3 regions of the Limimaricola variabilis genome follow, and region 1 is predicted to be linked to each of the others. Evidence: riboswitches for the same ligand, from Rfam matches in the RefSeq annotation. Region 1 holds a riboswitch; each other region holds the start of a gene.
The links. A riboswitch is a leader RNA that binds a small molecule or an ion and turns the genes downstream of it on or off. The one in region 1 is predicted to bind thiamine pyrophosphate.
Positions count from the first base shown of each region.

Region 2: linked by a shared signal. The riboswitch ahead of thiD (bifunctional hydroxymethylpyrimidine kinase/phosphomethylpyrimidine kinase) and the one ahead of thiB (thiamine ABC transporter substrate binding subunit) in region 1 are both predicted to bind thiamine pyrophosphate.
Region 3: linked by a shared signal. The riboswitch ahead of thiC (phosphomethylpyrimidine synthase ThiC) and the one ahead of thiB (thiamine ABC transporter substrate binding subunit) in region 1 are both predicted to bind thiamine pyrophosphate.

Region 1 covers NZ_CP139691.1:2,138,115-2,142,852, forward strand. Annotated here, with positions in the region: gene T8T21_RS10620 (thiamine/thiamine pyrophosphate ABC transporter permease ThiP) at 1-1,071, opposite strand, end outside; gene thiB (thiamine ABC transporter substrate binding subunit) at 1,080-2,066, opposite strand; TPP riboswitch at 2,101-2,199, opposite strand; gene aroC (chorismate synthase) at 2,292-3,392, shown strand; gene T8T21_RS10635 (PRC-barrel domain-containing protein) at 3,469-3,825, opposite strand; partial or broken gene T8T21_RS10640 (DMT family transporter) at 3,919-4,738, opposite strand, start outside.
Region 2 covers NZ_CP139694.1:186,380-191,117, reverse strand. Annotated here, with positions in the region: gene T8T21_RS19295 (aldolase/citrate lyase/malate synthase family protein) at 1-1,043, opposite strand, end outside; gene T8T21_RS19290 (helix-turn-helix domain-containing protein) at 1,202-2,638, shown strand; TPP riboswitch at 2,739-2,837, shown strand; gene thiD (bifunctional hydroxymethylpyrimidine kinase/phosphomethylpyrimidine kinase) at 2,889-3,689, shown strand; gene T8T21_RS19280 (FAD-dependent oxidoreductase) at 3,686-4,657, shown strand; gene thiS (sulfur carrier protein ThiS) at 4,641-4,738, shown strand, end outside.
Region 3 covers NZ_CP139691.1:417,271-422,008, reverse strand. Annotated here, with positions in the region: gene malQ (4-alpha-glucanotransferase) at 15-1,826, shown strand; TPP riboswitch at 1,856-1,986, shown strand; gene thiC (phosphomethylpyrimidine synthase ThiC) at 2,063-3,874, shown strand; gene T8T21_RS02095 (DMT family transporter) at 3,926-4,738, opposite strand, start outside.

The DNA.
Region 1 (4,738 bases):
CACGAACAGCCCGGTCCCCATCACGAGGCCCGACGCAGCGAGCGGCAGCAACATGGACAGCCGGGCCAGCGCTCCGCCCCGCAGCGCGAGGGCCAGCGCCATCACCAGGGTGAGCGCGGTGGCCCCCAGTGCCACGGCGACCGATCGCGCCGCTGCCGCCCAGAGGCCAGTGGGCAGCTCGAGCAGCCCCGGCAGCCCACGCCCCACGATCATCGCCAGAGGGGCTATCAGGAACAGCGCCGCGAGCGCCACCGCGAGCGTGTCGATCAACCGCCCGCCCGGTTCGTGGCGTTCCACCACCCGGTCGAGCCCGGCGCCCAGTGTTTCGGGCGCGCCCGCCGCCCGCAGGGCCAATGCCGCCGCGCCGCAAAGCCCGAACTGCACCACCGCGAGCATCGCTGCGCGGCCGAGATCGAAATCGAATCGCACCGCCTGGTAGATCGCCAACTCGACCGTCGTCGCCCGCGGTCCGCCGCCCAGCGTCAGCGCCACGGCGAAGCTGGTCAGGCAGATCAGAAAGATGACAGCAAAGGCCCCCGGCGCCACGGCGCGCAGCATCGGCCATTCGAGCAGCCGTCCGACCGGCGCGCCGAGCGAGGCGGCGAGGCGGAAACGCTCCGCCGGGATCGCCAGCCAGCCCTGCAGGATCAGCCGGACCGCCAGCGGCAGGTTGAAGAACACATGCGCCAGCACCACGCCGTGCCATCCATAGACCGAGACCGGGCCCAGCCCGAACAGCGCCAGCGCGTCGTTGAGAAGCCCGCCGCGTCCGAACACGCCGATCAGGCCGATCACCGCGACGATCACCGGCAGGATGAAGGGCGCGCCGAGAAGCGTGACCAGCGCCGCGCGCCCGAAGAAGCGCCGTCGCGCCAGCGCTCGCGCCACCGGCACGGCGAGCATCACCGACAGGGCCGCCGAGAGCGCCGCCTGCCAGACCGTGAACCGGATCGCGGCCAAGTCGGCGGGGCCGAGACGCAGCGCGAATCCCGCTCGCCAAGCTACCGCCCCGAGCGTTCCCAGCGTCAGCGCGATCACCAGCCCGGCGGCGATGCCGCCAGGCCAACGCATGCCGCGCGTTATTGCGACAGCCCCTGCCGCCATGCCTCGATCGCTGCGTCGCGCTTGGCGTCGGCTTCGTCCTCGGGCAGCCAGATCGCCTTTTCGGGCATGGCGATCGCCTGGAAGCCTTCCGGCCATTCGGCCTGCGGCAGCGCCGAGGGGTAGGACCAGTTCGAGGTCGGGATCAGCGACTGGAACTCGGGGCTGACCACGAACTGCATGAACTGCTTGGCCAGCTCGGGCTCTTCGCTGCCGGCGAGACGGGCGGCCAGCTCGATGGTCATGTAGTGACCTTCCTCGAAGATCGCCGCCGATACGGTGTCGTCCTCCTCGGCGATCGCGTGGTAGGCGGGCGAGGTGGTGTAGGACAGCACCATGTCGACCTCGCCCTCGGTGAAGAGACCGTAGGCCTCGGACCAGCCCGGCGTCACCGTGGTGATCTTGGGCGCGAGCTTCGCCCACTTGGCCTCGACCTCGTCACCGAACACCTCTTCGGCCCAGAGCGCCAGCGACAGGCCCGAAACCGAGCTGCGCGGATCCTGGATCGCGATGCGCAGATCGTCGGAGGCCGCGACCAGCTCCTCGAAGCTGCCGGGCACCTTCTCGAGCGCCTCGTTGTCGTAGACGAAGGCGAGGTAGGACCAGTCGAAGGGCAGGAAGACCTCGTCATCCCAGTCGATCGGCAGGGTCAGCGCGCCGGTGTCGACGCCGTGCGGCGCGAAGAGCCCGGTCTCGCGGGCCTGCTTCATCTCGGTCGAATCAAATCCGATGGCCACGTCGGCCTCGGCGCGCGCGCCCTCGAGCTTGAGCCGCGGCAGCAGGTCGCCGGTCTGGTAGTCGATCGTGCAGTCGCACTCGGCCTCGAAGGCCTCCTTGATGGCGGGGCCGGGGCCCCATTCGGAGGCGAAGTAGTCGGGTGCGTAGACGGTAAGGGTCCGGTCCTGCGCGACCGCCGGCGAGGCGACGAGCGCGAGGGCGAGACCCGCGATCAGGCGATGGTGCATGGTCATCCTCCGATGCGGGCAGAGCAAAGGCGGAGCGATGTCCCGTCACCTTCCCTCCGCCGGTGTGATCCGGTTCAGGTTCAACGGGTCCGCGCGATGCGCATCTCAGCCAGTGGCCCCCCGAGGTGGGGCGGACATTAGGGCATCGGGCGCGGCGCGCAAGCCCCGTGGCCTTTCCCCAGCCGTCCGCCCGCGCTAAGACCGGCGCGATCAAGGAGAGCGCGCATGTCCCTCAACAGCTTCGGCCACCTGTTCCGCGTCACCACATGGGGCGAAAGCCACGGGCCCGCGCTTGGCGCCACGGTCGATGGCTGCCCGCCGGGGGTGGAGATCCGCGAGGAGGACCTGCAGGTCTGGCTCGACAAGCGCCGCCCCGGCCAGAACAAGCACACCACGCAGCGGCGCGAGCCCGACGCGGTGGAGATCCTGTCGGGCGTGTTCGACGGCCGCGCCACCGGCACGCCGATCCAGCTGATGATCCGCAACACCGACCAGCGCTCCAAGGATTACGGCGACATCGCCGAGACCTTCCGCCCCGGCCATGCCGACATCGCCTATCACCTGAAATACGGGCTGCGCGACTATCGCGGCGGCGGGCGGTCGAGCGCGCGCGAGACCGCCGCGCGGGTGGCAGCGGGCGGCGTGGCGCGGGCCGCGCTCAAGGCTGCATTGCCGGGCCTGAAAATCACCGGCTACATGGTGCAGATGGGCGAGAAGAAGATCGACCGCGCGAAGATCGACATGGAGGAGATCGCCCGCAACGATTTCTGGTGCCCCGACGCGCAGGCGGCGGGCGAATGGGCCGACTATCTCGACGCGCTGCGCAAGGACCACAATTCGGTCGGCGCGATGATCGAGGTGGTGGCCTCCGGCGTGCCCGCCGGGCTCGGGGCGCCGGTCTATGGCAAGCTCGACACCGACCTGGCGGCGGCGATGATGTCGATCAACGCCGTGAAGGGGGTCGAGATCGGCGAGGGCATGGCGGCGGCGGCGCTGACCGGGCGCGACAATGCCGACGAGATCTTCATGGGCGAAAACGGCCCCGAATACGGCTCCAACCATGCGGGCGGCATCCTCGGCGGGATCAGCTCGGGGCAGGACGTGGTGGTGCGCTTTGCGGTAAAGCCCACCTCTTCGATCCTGAGCCCGCGCAAGTCGATCAAGCTGGACGGCAGCCCGACCGAAGTCATCACCAAGGGCCGCCACGACCCCTGCGTCGGCATTCGCGCCGTACCGGTGGCCGAGGCGATGATGGCCTGCGTGCTGCTCGATCACTATCTGCTCGACCGGGGCCAGACCGGGGGCCATCGCGGCCGCATCGGTTGAGGCTACCGCTCAGCGACGAAGAAAGGCCGCCGGGGCACTCCCCCCGGCGGCCTTCTTTCTTGCGCGCTCTCGCGGCTCAGATCCAGTAATAGGGCGCGCCGTAATGGGCGTAGGTCGCCTCTTCCCAACGCCGGTCCTCGTACCAGCGCTCGGGCCGCTCCGGCGCCCCCTGGAGCTGGCTCTCGGTGATGTCGGTGCGGTAGCCGCCGAGGGCGGTGTCGTATTCCAGCTTGGCCCAGGGAATCGGGTGATGCTCCTCGCCCATGCCGAGGAAGCCGCCGAACCCCATTACCGCATAGGTGATCTTGCCGGATTTCTTGTCGATCACGAGGTGGTCGATATGGCCGATCTTCTCGCCACCGGCGCCGTAGACCTCGGTGCCGTTCACGCGATCCGACGAGATCGTGGAATGGCTGTCGCTATAGTCGAACATGACGTCCTCCTGTGCTGTCTCGGGGATAAAACCGACAGCTTGGCCCGGCTGTTCCGCCGCCGGCGCCGATGCGCCGGTTTTGGCCGAGGCGCGGCGCGCCGTCTGCACCGCGAGGATCCCTGCCGCCACCACTGCCACGCCCAGCGCATCCAGCGCGCCCAGCGCCTCGCCGAGCAGGAGGGCGGCGATCAGCACGCCGAAGACCGGGTTGAGGAAATGGAAGGTCGCCGCCTTGACCGCGCCGATCCGGCCGACCAGCACGAACCAGACCAGCGTCGCCAGCACGCCGGGCACCAGCACGGTGTAGGCGAAGGCCACCACCAACGCCCAGTTCCAGTCGACCTGCCAGCTCTCGAGCAGCACCGCCGGCGGCAGCAGCGCCGCCGCGCCGACCAGCATCTGCAGCCCGACCACCATCATCAGGTTGCCGCCCGCCGCAGCACCACGCACCGCCAGCGTCGCCGCCGCCAGCGCCAGCGCCGCGACCACGCACAGCCCCACGGCAAAGAGGTCGAGACCGCCCGCCATGCGTCCGCCCATGATGATCGCGACGCCTCCGAAGCCCGCGACGAGACCGATCGCGGCCAGCCGCGGCAGCCGGTCGCGCAGCAGGACCCAACCGATCAGCGCCACCAGAAGCGGCATGGTCGAGGCGATGATCGAGGCGACCGAAGCACCGATCGACTGCATCGCCACGAAGTTGAGGCCGAGATAGAGCGCGTTCTGGCACAGGCCGAACACCACCACCCCGCGCCACTGGCTCCGGCTGAGCCGCGCGGTCTGGCGCAGCGCCAGCGCGATGCCGATGGCGACCACCCCCGAAGCGAGAAAACGCGCGGTCAGCGCCGTCAGCGGCGGCGCATGGGCCACGATCACTCGCGCCGAGGTGAAGGCCGAGGACCACATCAGGGCG
Region 2 (4,738 bases), on a different replicon from region 1:
ATCGCCTCGCGCGCCACCGCGATCCGGTCGGGGCCGTCGATTCGCAGCCCGTCGCAGCCCTCGTCGAGCGGCCGGCGCAGGGTGGCGGGGTCGCTGCCTTCGGGCGCCTCGGCGATGGCATGGGTGCCGCGGCGGTGGGCGACCTTGACCATCCGCGCCGCGCAGGTGCCCAGGAACGCCGCCTCGGGGTCGAGCAGCGCGGGCAGCACGGCGTCGGGATGGGACCGCATCAACCGCAGATAGGAGGCGGTGAGCGGCGCGCGGCGCATGGTCAGGCCGATCGCGCGGTCGCGCAGCTCCCACAGGATCTCGTCCATCTCGAAGCCGGCGGTGACGGTCTCGAGCGAGACCTCGACCCGGATCGTGTTCGGCGCCAGCCCGGCCCGCTCCTCGGCGAGGGCGAGGATTTCGCTCCACAGCCGCGCCTCGCGGTGGCCGTCGATGCCGCCGAGCTGCAGGTTCGGCCCCATGTCGCGGGCCGCGAGCGGCGTCGCCAGATGGGCGATGATCAGCGCCAGGTCGAACAGCCCGGCCGAGACCGGGTGGCCGCCGATCAGCAGCGCCGGTTCGTCGCGCTCCAGCGGCCGGGTGCGGATCAGCATCGGCGTGTGGTCGTCGGGCGCCTCGGCCAGCGCGGCGATGCCGGCGACGAGGTTGGCAAAGCCCGGCGCGGTCGCCTCGTCGAGATCGATGAGCAGCGCCGAGGCCCCGGCGGCACGGGCCTGGGCCAGCGCGCCCGCCTCGGCGGCGGCGGCGAGGCAGAGCCTGCGGTCGCGCAGGCTCTCGGGCGCGGCGGCGCAGGACCAGACGCCCTTGCGGATGCCGGTGGTCTCCTCGAGATAATCGGGCAGCCGGCCTTCGTCGGCGCGTTCCTGACGGCGGTCGCGGGCGACCGAGAGCGCCTGCATCTTGGGGTTGAAGCGGGTCTGCAGTTCGGCGGCGAGGGCCAGCGCGTCGTCGGTCAGGACGCGGTCGGCGCCCGGCACGTCGCGCAGCAGGACCGGCTTGGGCGCTGCGGGGGCGGGGACGAGATCGAGAGGCATCTGCGTGACCTTTCCAGTTGTGGCGCCGAAGGGAGGATCGGTGCCTTGCTGTCTGTAAGGTTAGTGTGGTCATGACGCGGGTGCAGCATAATTTTGTTGCGAACGGGTAATCTTGTAAGTTATGTCAGCGGGATTGGTGAAACATTGTTAGTCATGAAATGAGCGATCGCGGCGAAAAACTCCTGATCGGCCCCCGGCTCAAGGCGCTGCGCGTCTCGCTCGGGCTGACACAGGCCGAAATGGCCGGCCGGCTCGGCGTCTCGGCCAGCTATGTCACGCTGATGGAGGGCAACCAGCGCCCGGCATCGGCCAAGCTGCTGATGCGGCTGGCCGAAGCCTTCGACATCAATGTCAGCGAACTGGCCCCCGAGACCGACGCGCAGCTCGCCGCCGACCTGACCGCGGCGCTCAAGGATCCGGCGCTGGAGGCGGATGTCGGCCGGGTCGAGATCGAGCAGGCGCTGTCGGCGGCGCCGAACGTCGCCGCCGCGCTCGTCCGGCTGCACGACCGCTACCGGCAGCTGGTGCTGGCGCGCCAGACCGACGCCAACCCGCTCGCCGACCGCGACAAGGTCGAGGTGCTCGAGGAGGGCTCGCGCGCGGTGCAGGCGGTGCGGGCCTGGCTGTTCGAGCGGCGCAACCATGTCGACGCGCTCGACCGCGCCGCCGAGGCCACCGCCGAAGAGATGCAGCTGCACCGCTCGGAGCCGCATGTCGCGCTGACCGAGCGGCTGCGCGCGCATGGCATCCGGGTGCGGATCCTGCCCTCGGAGGTGATGGCCGGGCGGCTGCGCCAGCACGTCGCGCATCGCAGCGAGCTGCGGCTGTCCGAGCTTCTCGCCCAGCCGAGTCGCCGCTTCCAGATGGCGGTGCTGCTGGCCCGGCTGGAGCGGGGGCAGGAGATCGCCGACGAGATCGCGGCCTCCGGGCTGAGCGACCCCTCGGCGCTGGCGCTGGCGCGGGTGACGCTCGCCAACTACTTCGCCGCAGCCCTTCTGATGCCTTACGGACGGTTCCTCGCGGCCTGCGAGGCGGCGCGCTACGACGTCGAGCTCCTCGGTCACCGCTTCGGCACCAGCTACGAGCAGGTGGCGCACCGGCTGACCACGCTGCAGCGCGAGGGCGCGCGCGGCATCCCGTTCTTCTTCGTGCGGGTCGACCAGGCGGGCAACATCTCCAAGCGGTTCAGCGCCGGGCGATTCCCCTTCTCCTCCTTCGGCGGGACCTGTCCTCTGTGGAACATCCACGCCGCCTTCGAGGCGCCCGACCGGGTGCAGACGCAGCTGATTTCGATGCCCGACGGGGCGCGCTACTTCTCGATCGCGCGCACCGTCACCCGGCATGGCGGCACGCTCGGCGCGCCGGCCACGCGACTGGCTATCGGTCTGGGATGCGACGTCGCCTACGCGCCGCGCCTCGCCCATGCCGAGGGGCTCGATCTCGACCGGATCACGCCCACCGGGATCGGCATCAACTGCTACCTGTGCGAGCGGCCGAACTGCGCCAGCCGCGCCCACGCGCCGGTGAACCGCAGGCTCGAGATCGACGAAAGCGAGCGCGGCCTCGCGATCTACCGCTTCGAAGGGGAGCGCTGATCCCCTTCACCATTCCCCAAATACGCCGGGGGAGGGCCGCGAGGCCCGGGGGCGGAGCCCCCTCCCTTGCGTCAACCGGGACGCCCGGCTAACGTCGCGCTCGAATCCGTTGGGGTGCCCGTGAGGGCTGAGAGGCGAAAGCCGACCCATCGAACCTGATCCGGTTAGCACCGGCGGAGGGAACGGAGACGCGACCCGGGACAGATGCGCCCGGAGTCCGTCCGCACCCCCGCCGGAAAGGGGGAGCGAGATGCGCGTCAAGACGGCCCTGACCATCGCGGGATCCGACAGCGGCGGCGGGGCGGGCATCCAGGCCGACCTCAAGACCTTCGCCGCCTTCGGCGTCTATGGCACTTCGGCAATCACCGCGATCACCGCGCAGAACACCCGCGGCGTGACCGGCGTGGCGCATGTCGCGCCCGAGATGGTCGCGGCGCAGATCGCCGCGGTGCTGGAGGACATACCGCCCGACGCCATCAAGATCGGCATGCTGGGCCGCGCCGAGACCGTCGAGGCGGTGGCCGACGCGCTTGGCGATCCTGCCGGGCCGGTGGTGCTCGACCCGGTCATGGTGGCGACCTCAGGCGACGCGCTGATCGACGACGCGGCGGTGGCGGCGCTGAGTGCAAGGCTGATCCCGCGCGCGACGCTGCTGACGCCGAACCTGCCCGAGGCGGCGCGGCTCACCGGCCGGGCGCAGGCCGCGAGCGCCGAGGAGATCGCGGCGCAGGGGCGGATGCTGCTCGACCTCGGTGCGGGCGCGGTGTTGATGAAGGGCGGCCATGCGCAGGGCGGCTGCTGCGTCGACCGGTTGGTGACGCGTCACGGGGTGATCGAGGCCGCCGGGCCGCGGATCGACACCCGCGCCACCCATGGCACCGGCTGCAGCCTCGCCGCGGCGCTGGCGGCGCTGATGGCGCTGGGGCGCCCGCCCGAGGCGGCGCTGGAGCGCGCCCGGCGCTGGCTCGAGGGGGCGATCCGCGGCGGCGCGGCGCTCGGCATCGGGTCGGGCCACGGCCCGGTCGATCATTTCCACGAGGGCCGGAGATGATCCGGGTGATCGGCGGCGGGGTGATGGGCCTCGCGGTCGCGGCCGAGCTGTCGGGCCGCGGCCGCGCGGTCACGGTGATCGACCGCGCGGGGCAGGCCGGGCCGCATCACTGTTCGTGGTGGGCCGGCGGCATGCTGGCGCCCGATTGCGAGGGCGAGACGGCCGAGGAGCCGGTGGTGCGTCTGGGCCGCGCCGCCGCCGATTGGTGGGCGGGGCAGGGCGCGCGGGTGATCCGGCGTGGCACGCTGGTGCTGGCGCTCGACCGCGATCGGGCCGAGCTCGCGCGTTTTGCCCGGCGGGTGCCGGGCGCGCCGCTCGAGGCCGAGGGCATCGCGGCGCTGGAGCCGGATCTCGCCGGGCAGGCGCGGCGCGGGCTGCATGTCGCGGGGGAGGCGCATCTCGATCCGCGCGCGACGCTGGCGAGGCTGCGCGCCCGGCTCGCGGCGCAGGGCGTGGTCTTCGAGACCGGCGAGGCCCGGCCCGGCCCCGGCGACATCGACTGTCGCGGGCTGGCGGCGCGCGACGCGCTGCCGGATCTGCGCGGGGTGCGCGGCGAGATGGTCGTGCTGCGGCTGCGCGACCTCGACATCACCCGGCCGGTGCGGCTGCTGCATCCGCGCCACCCGCTCTACATCGTGCCGCGCGGGCAGGGGCTCTACATGCTCGGCGCCACCCAGATCGAGAGCGAGGGGCGCGGCCCGGCGACGGCGCGGGCGGTGCTCGAACTGCTGAGCGCGGCCTATGCGCTGCACCCGGCTTTCGGCGCGGCGGAGGTGCTGGAGATCGGCGCCGACGCCCGCCCGGCCTTTGCCGACAACCTGCCGCGGATTCGGCGGCGGGGCGGCGTCATCCATGTCAACGGCCTGTTCCGGCACGGTTTCCTTCTGGCGCCCGCGATGGCCCGGATGGTGGCGGACTGGCTCTGCGACGGCATCACACCGGAGGTATGCGATGAGGATCATGGTTAACGGCAGCGCCCGCGAGGTCGAGGCCGACACGCTGGCCGCGGCGCTGGAGGCGCTCGGCCATGGCGGCGCGGCGGTGGCGAC
Region 3 (4,738 bases), 1.5 Mb from region 1:
ATCACGGAGCCCTGATGTCAGACCTCGCCGCCCTCGCCCGTCATCATGGGATCACCACAGAATACGACGACCCGCATGGCGGCACCCGGCCGGTACCGGAGGCCACGCTGCGGCTGATCCTGAACAAGATCGGCGTCGATCCCGATGCGCCGATTTCGGGCGATCCGGCACCGACCGAGATGCGGGTGCCCGAGGACGGCGTCTGCCACTTTCCGAACTGGCTCGAAGACGCGCCGTCCTGGGGGATCTTCTGCCAGCTCTACGAGCTGCGCTCGGAGCGCAATCACGGCATCGGTGATTTCCGCGACCTCGCCGAGATGGCGCGGATCGCGGCGCGCGCGGGAGCGGATTTTCTCGGGGTGAACCCGCTCCACGCGCTGTTCTGGGGCGATCCGGGGCGACGCAGCCCGTTCTTCCCCTCGACCCGCAGCTTTCTCAACCCGGCCTATGTCGCGCTCGACGATCTGCCCGGCCACGACCCGGCCGATATCGACGCAGCCCCGCTGCGCGACGGCGATCTGGTGGATTACGACGCCGTCCTGCCGGCCAAGCTCGCGGCGCTACGACACGCCTATGACCGTCGCCCCTTCGACGGCGACGAGACCGAGTTCGACGATTTCGTCGCGCGCGGCGGCGAAGCGCTGCGCCGCCATGCGCTGTTAGAGGCGCTGTCGCTCAAGATGACGGCCGAGGGGCATGGCGCGGGTTTCGCGAACTGGCCCGCGCCGCTGCGCGACGCCGAAAGCGACGCGGTCGCCGCCTTTGCCCGCGACGAGGCCGATGCGGTCCGGTTTCACCTCTGGCTGCAATGGCAGGCGGCGCGCCAGCTCAACGCCGCCCAGCGCGCCGCCATCGATGCGGGGATGCGGATCGGGCTCTATCTCGATCTCGCGGTGGGCGAAGCGCCCGACGGCTCGGCCCGCTGGGGCGACGGCGCGGCCCAGATGACCGATCTCGCGGTCGGCGCCCCGCCCGACATGTTCGCGGCCGACGGCCAGTATTGGGGCCTCTCGGCCTTCAACCCCGGCGCGCTCAAGGCCCGCGACTTCGCGCCCTTCCGCGACATGATCGCGGCGCAGCTCGCCCATGCCGGGGCGCTCAGGATCGATCATGCCATGGCGCTGTGGCAGCTCTTCCTGATCCCCGAGGGCGAACCGGCGAGCGCCGGTGCGCATCTTCGCTATCCCTTCGACGAATTGCTGCGCGTCCTGGCGGCCGAAAGCCGCGACAAGGGCGCGGTGGTGATCGGCGAGGATCTGGGCTTCGTGCCCGACGGCTTCCGCGAGGCGATGCAGGCGGCCAATATCCTGTCCTACTCAATCCTCTACTTCGAAAAGGACGGTCACCGCTTCAAGCGCCCCGAGGAATACCGCGCCCGGGCGCTGGCCTGCCTGTCGACCCATGACCTGCCGGTGCTGGAGCGCTGGTGGGCGGGCGAGGACATCGCGCTGCGGCGCGAACTCGGCCTCGTGGGGGAGGAGGACAGCGACGCCCATGCCCGCGAGCGCACCCGCGAGCGCCGGGCCCTGCTCGACGCGCTGCGCGCCACCGGGGCACTGCGCGGCCGGCTGCCACGTCAGAAGGACATGCCCCGCGCGGTGCTGGTCGCGGCCTATCGCTACCTCTCAAAGACGCCGGCGGCGCTGGTCGGCGTGCGGCTGGCGGACATGGTCGGACCGCAGGCCCCGACCAACATGCCCGGCACGATGGACGAGTATCCGAACTGGCGTCCGCGCGCCCGGCTCGACCTGTCCGAGATCGAGGCGCATCCCGACTTCGGCGCGGTGACCGCGATGATGCGCAGAACCCGCCCGCGACGCGCTTGACAGGCGACTGACCCGGCGGCAGGGTGGCGGCACTTCACCAGGGGGGCCCCGGCAAGGGGCTGAGATGGCGCTGGGCGAGGTCCTTTGGACCCACGCGCGCGCGGACCCTTCGAACCTGATCCAGTTCATACTGGCGTAGGGACGGTGCGCGGCCTCGGGCGTTCTACATGCCTGCCCGAATCCGCAACTCCCCCCCGCTGTCATGCTGGATCGTCACCGACGCGAGAGGACGCCGCATGACGATCAACACCACCCCGCCCGAATTGCCCAAGGTCACCACGGGCCCGCTGCCCGCCTCCACCAAGATCCATGTCCCGGGCCGCCTGTTTGCCCAGATCCGGGTGCCGATGCGCGAGATTGCCCTGCACCCGAGCGCCGGCGAGCCGGATGTCCGGGTCTATGACAGCTCGGGCCCCTATACCGACCCCGAGACCGCAATCGACACCTCGGCGGGCCTCGCGCGGAACCGCGAAAGCTGGATCGATGCGCGCGGCGATACAGAGCGCTACGAAGGCCGCACCACGCGCCCCGAGGATAACGGCCGCGCCGCCGCCTCGGACCGGCTGCGCCCCTTCCCGACCCGCCACTTGCCGCGCCGTGCCACCGGCGACCGCGCCGTCACGCAGCTCGCCTATGCGCGCGCGGGCATCGTCACGGCGGAGATGGAATACGCGGCAATCCGCGAGAACATGGGCCGCGACGCCGCGCTGGCGCGGGCGCGCGACGGCGAAAGCTTCGGTGCCGCGATTCCCGACCAGGTCACGCCCGAATTCGTGCGCGACGAGATCGCCCGGGGCCGCGCCATCATCCCGTCGAACATCAACCATCCCGAGCTCGAGCCGATGGTGATCGGCCGCAACTTCCTCGTGAAGATCAACGCCAATATCGGCAACTCGGCGGTCACCTCCTCGATGGAGGAGGAGGTCGAGAAGATGGTCTGGGCGATCCGCTGGGGCGCCGACACGGTGATGGACCTCTCCACGGGGCGCGACATCCACGACATCCGCGACTGGATCATCCGCAACTCTCCGGTACCGATCGGCACGGTGCCGCTCTACCAGGCGCTGGAGAAGGTTGGCGGCATCGCCGAGGACCTCACCTGGGAGGTGTTCCGCGACACGCTGATCGAGCAGGCCGAGCAGGGCGTCGACTACTTCACCATCCATGCGGGTCTGCGCCTGCACCACGTGCCGCTCACCGTGGGGCGCACCACCGGCATCGTCAGCCGCGGCGGCTCGATCATGGCGAAGTGGTGCCTGCACCATCACAAGGAAAGCTTCCTCTACGAGCATTTCGAGGAGATCTGCGAGATCTGCCGCCGCTACGACGTGTCGTTCTCCCTGGGCGACGGGCTGCGTCCCGGCTCGATCGCCGACGCCAACGACGCCGCGCAGTTCGCTGAGCTGGAGACGCTGGGCGAACTCACCCAGATCGCCTGGAAGCATGACTGCCAGGTGATGATCGAGGGCCCCGGCCACGTCGCCATGCACAAGATCAAGGAGAACATGGACAAGCAGCTGGCCTGCTGCGACGAGGCGCCCTTCTACACGCTCGGACCCCTCACCACCGACATCGCGCCGGGCTACGACCACATCACCTCCGGCATCGGCGCGGCGATGATCGGTTGGTTCGGCTGCGCGATGCTGTGCTACGTCACGCCCAAGGAGCATCTCGGCCTGCCCGACCGCGACGACGTCAAGACCGGCGTCATCACCTACAAGATCGCGGCCCATGCCGCCGATCTCGCCAAGGGGCATCCGGGCGCGCAGATCCGCGACGACGCGCTGAGCCGGGCGCGGTTCGAGTTCCGCTGGGAAGACCAGTTCAACCTCGCGCTCGATCCCGACACGGCCCGCTCGATGCATGACGAGACGCTGCCCGCGGCGGCGCACAAGACGGCGCATTTCTGCTCCATGTGCGGGCCCAAGTTCTGCTCGATGCGGATCAGCCACGACATCCGCGCCGAGGCGCAGAAGGAGGGCATGGAGAAGATGGCGGCGAAGTTCCGGGAGGGAGGCGAGCTCTACCTGCCCGAAGCCGAAAGCTGACGTCGCCCTCTGGGCGGGCGCCCGGGCCGGGGATCACCCCGGCCCGTGGCTTCAGCCCTGCGGCGCGGTCTGGGCGGCCGCGCCCTGCCCGGCCGCCCGCTCGCGGTGCACCACATAGGCGCCCGAGCCGAGAATGATGGCAGTGCCCAGCGCCGTCATCGCGTCCGGCAGGTCGCCGAAGACCGCAAAGCCCAAGCCCACCGCGCCGACGATCTCCAGATACTGGAACGGCGCCAGCAGCCCTGCTTCGGCACGGCGGAACGCCTCGGCGATCATCAGGAAGGTCGCGGCCGACAGCATCCCCACCAGCGGCAGCATGCCCCAGACCCAGCCCGGCGCGCTGGCCGAGAGCGGCGCAACCAGCCCCGTGGCGGTCAGCAGCGCGAGCAGGCACAGCGAGATCAAGGTGGCGTAGAACGTGGCACCGGTTTGGATCGTCAGCGCCGAACGGCTGCGCGCCGCGTGGCGCAGGATCACCGCGTTGACCGCGTAGCCGGTGGCCGAGGCCAGCGGCAGCAGCGCCGCCGGGGTGAAGCCGTCGAGGCCGGGCCGGATCACCACCAGCGCGCCGAGAAAGCCGACCGCAACGGCGGCGTAGCGGCGCGGCCCAATCCGTTCCCCAAGGAGCGGCGCGGCCAGCAGCACGAGGATCAACGGCTCGACGAAGAACACCGCGATGGCGGTGGCGATGGGCATCACAGCGAAGGCGGCCACGAGGCCCGACATGGTGACCACCGCGCAGAGCCCTGACAGCGCCAGCAGCGGCGAGAAGATCGGCCCGCGCAGCCGATGGCGCAGCAGCAGCGCCAGCAACGACAGCGCGGCGAGTTGGAACACGAAGCGCCAGGCCACCACCTCCATCGG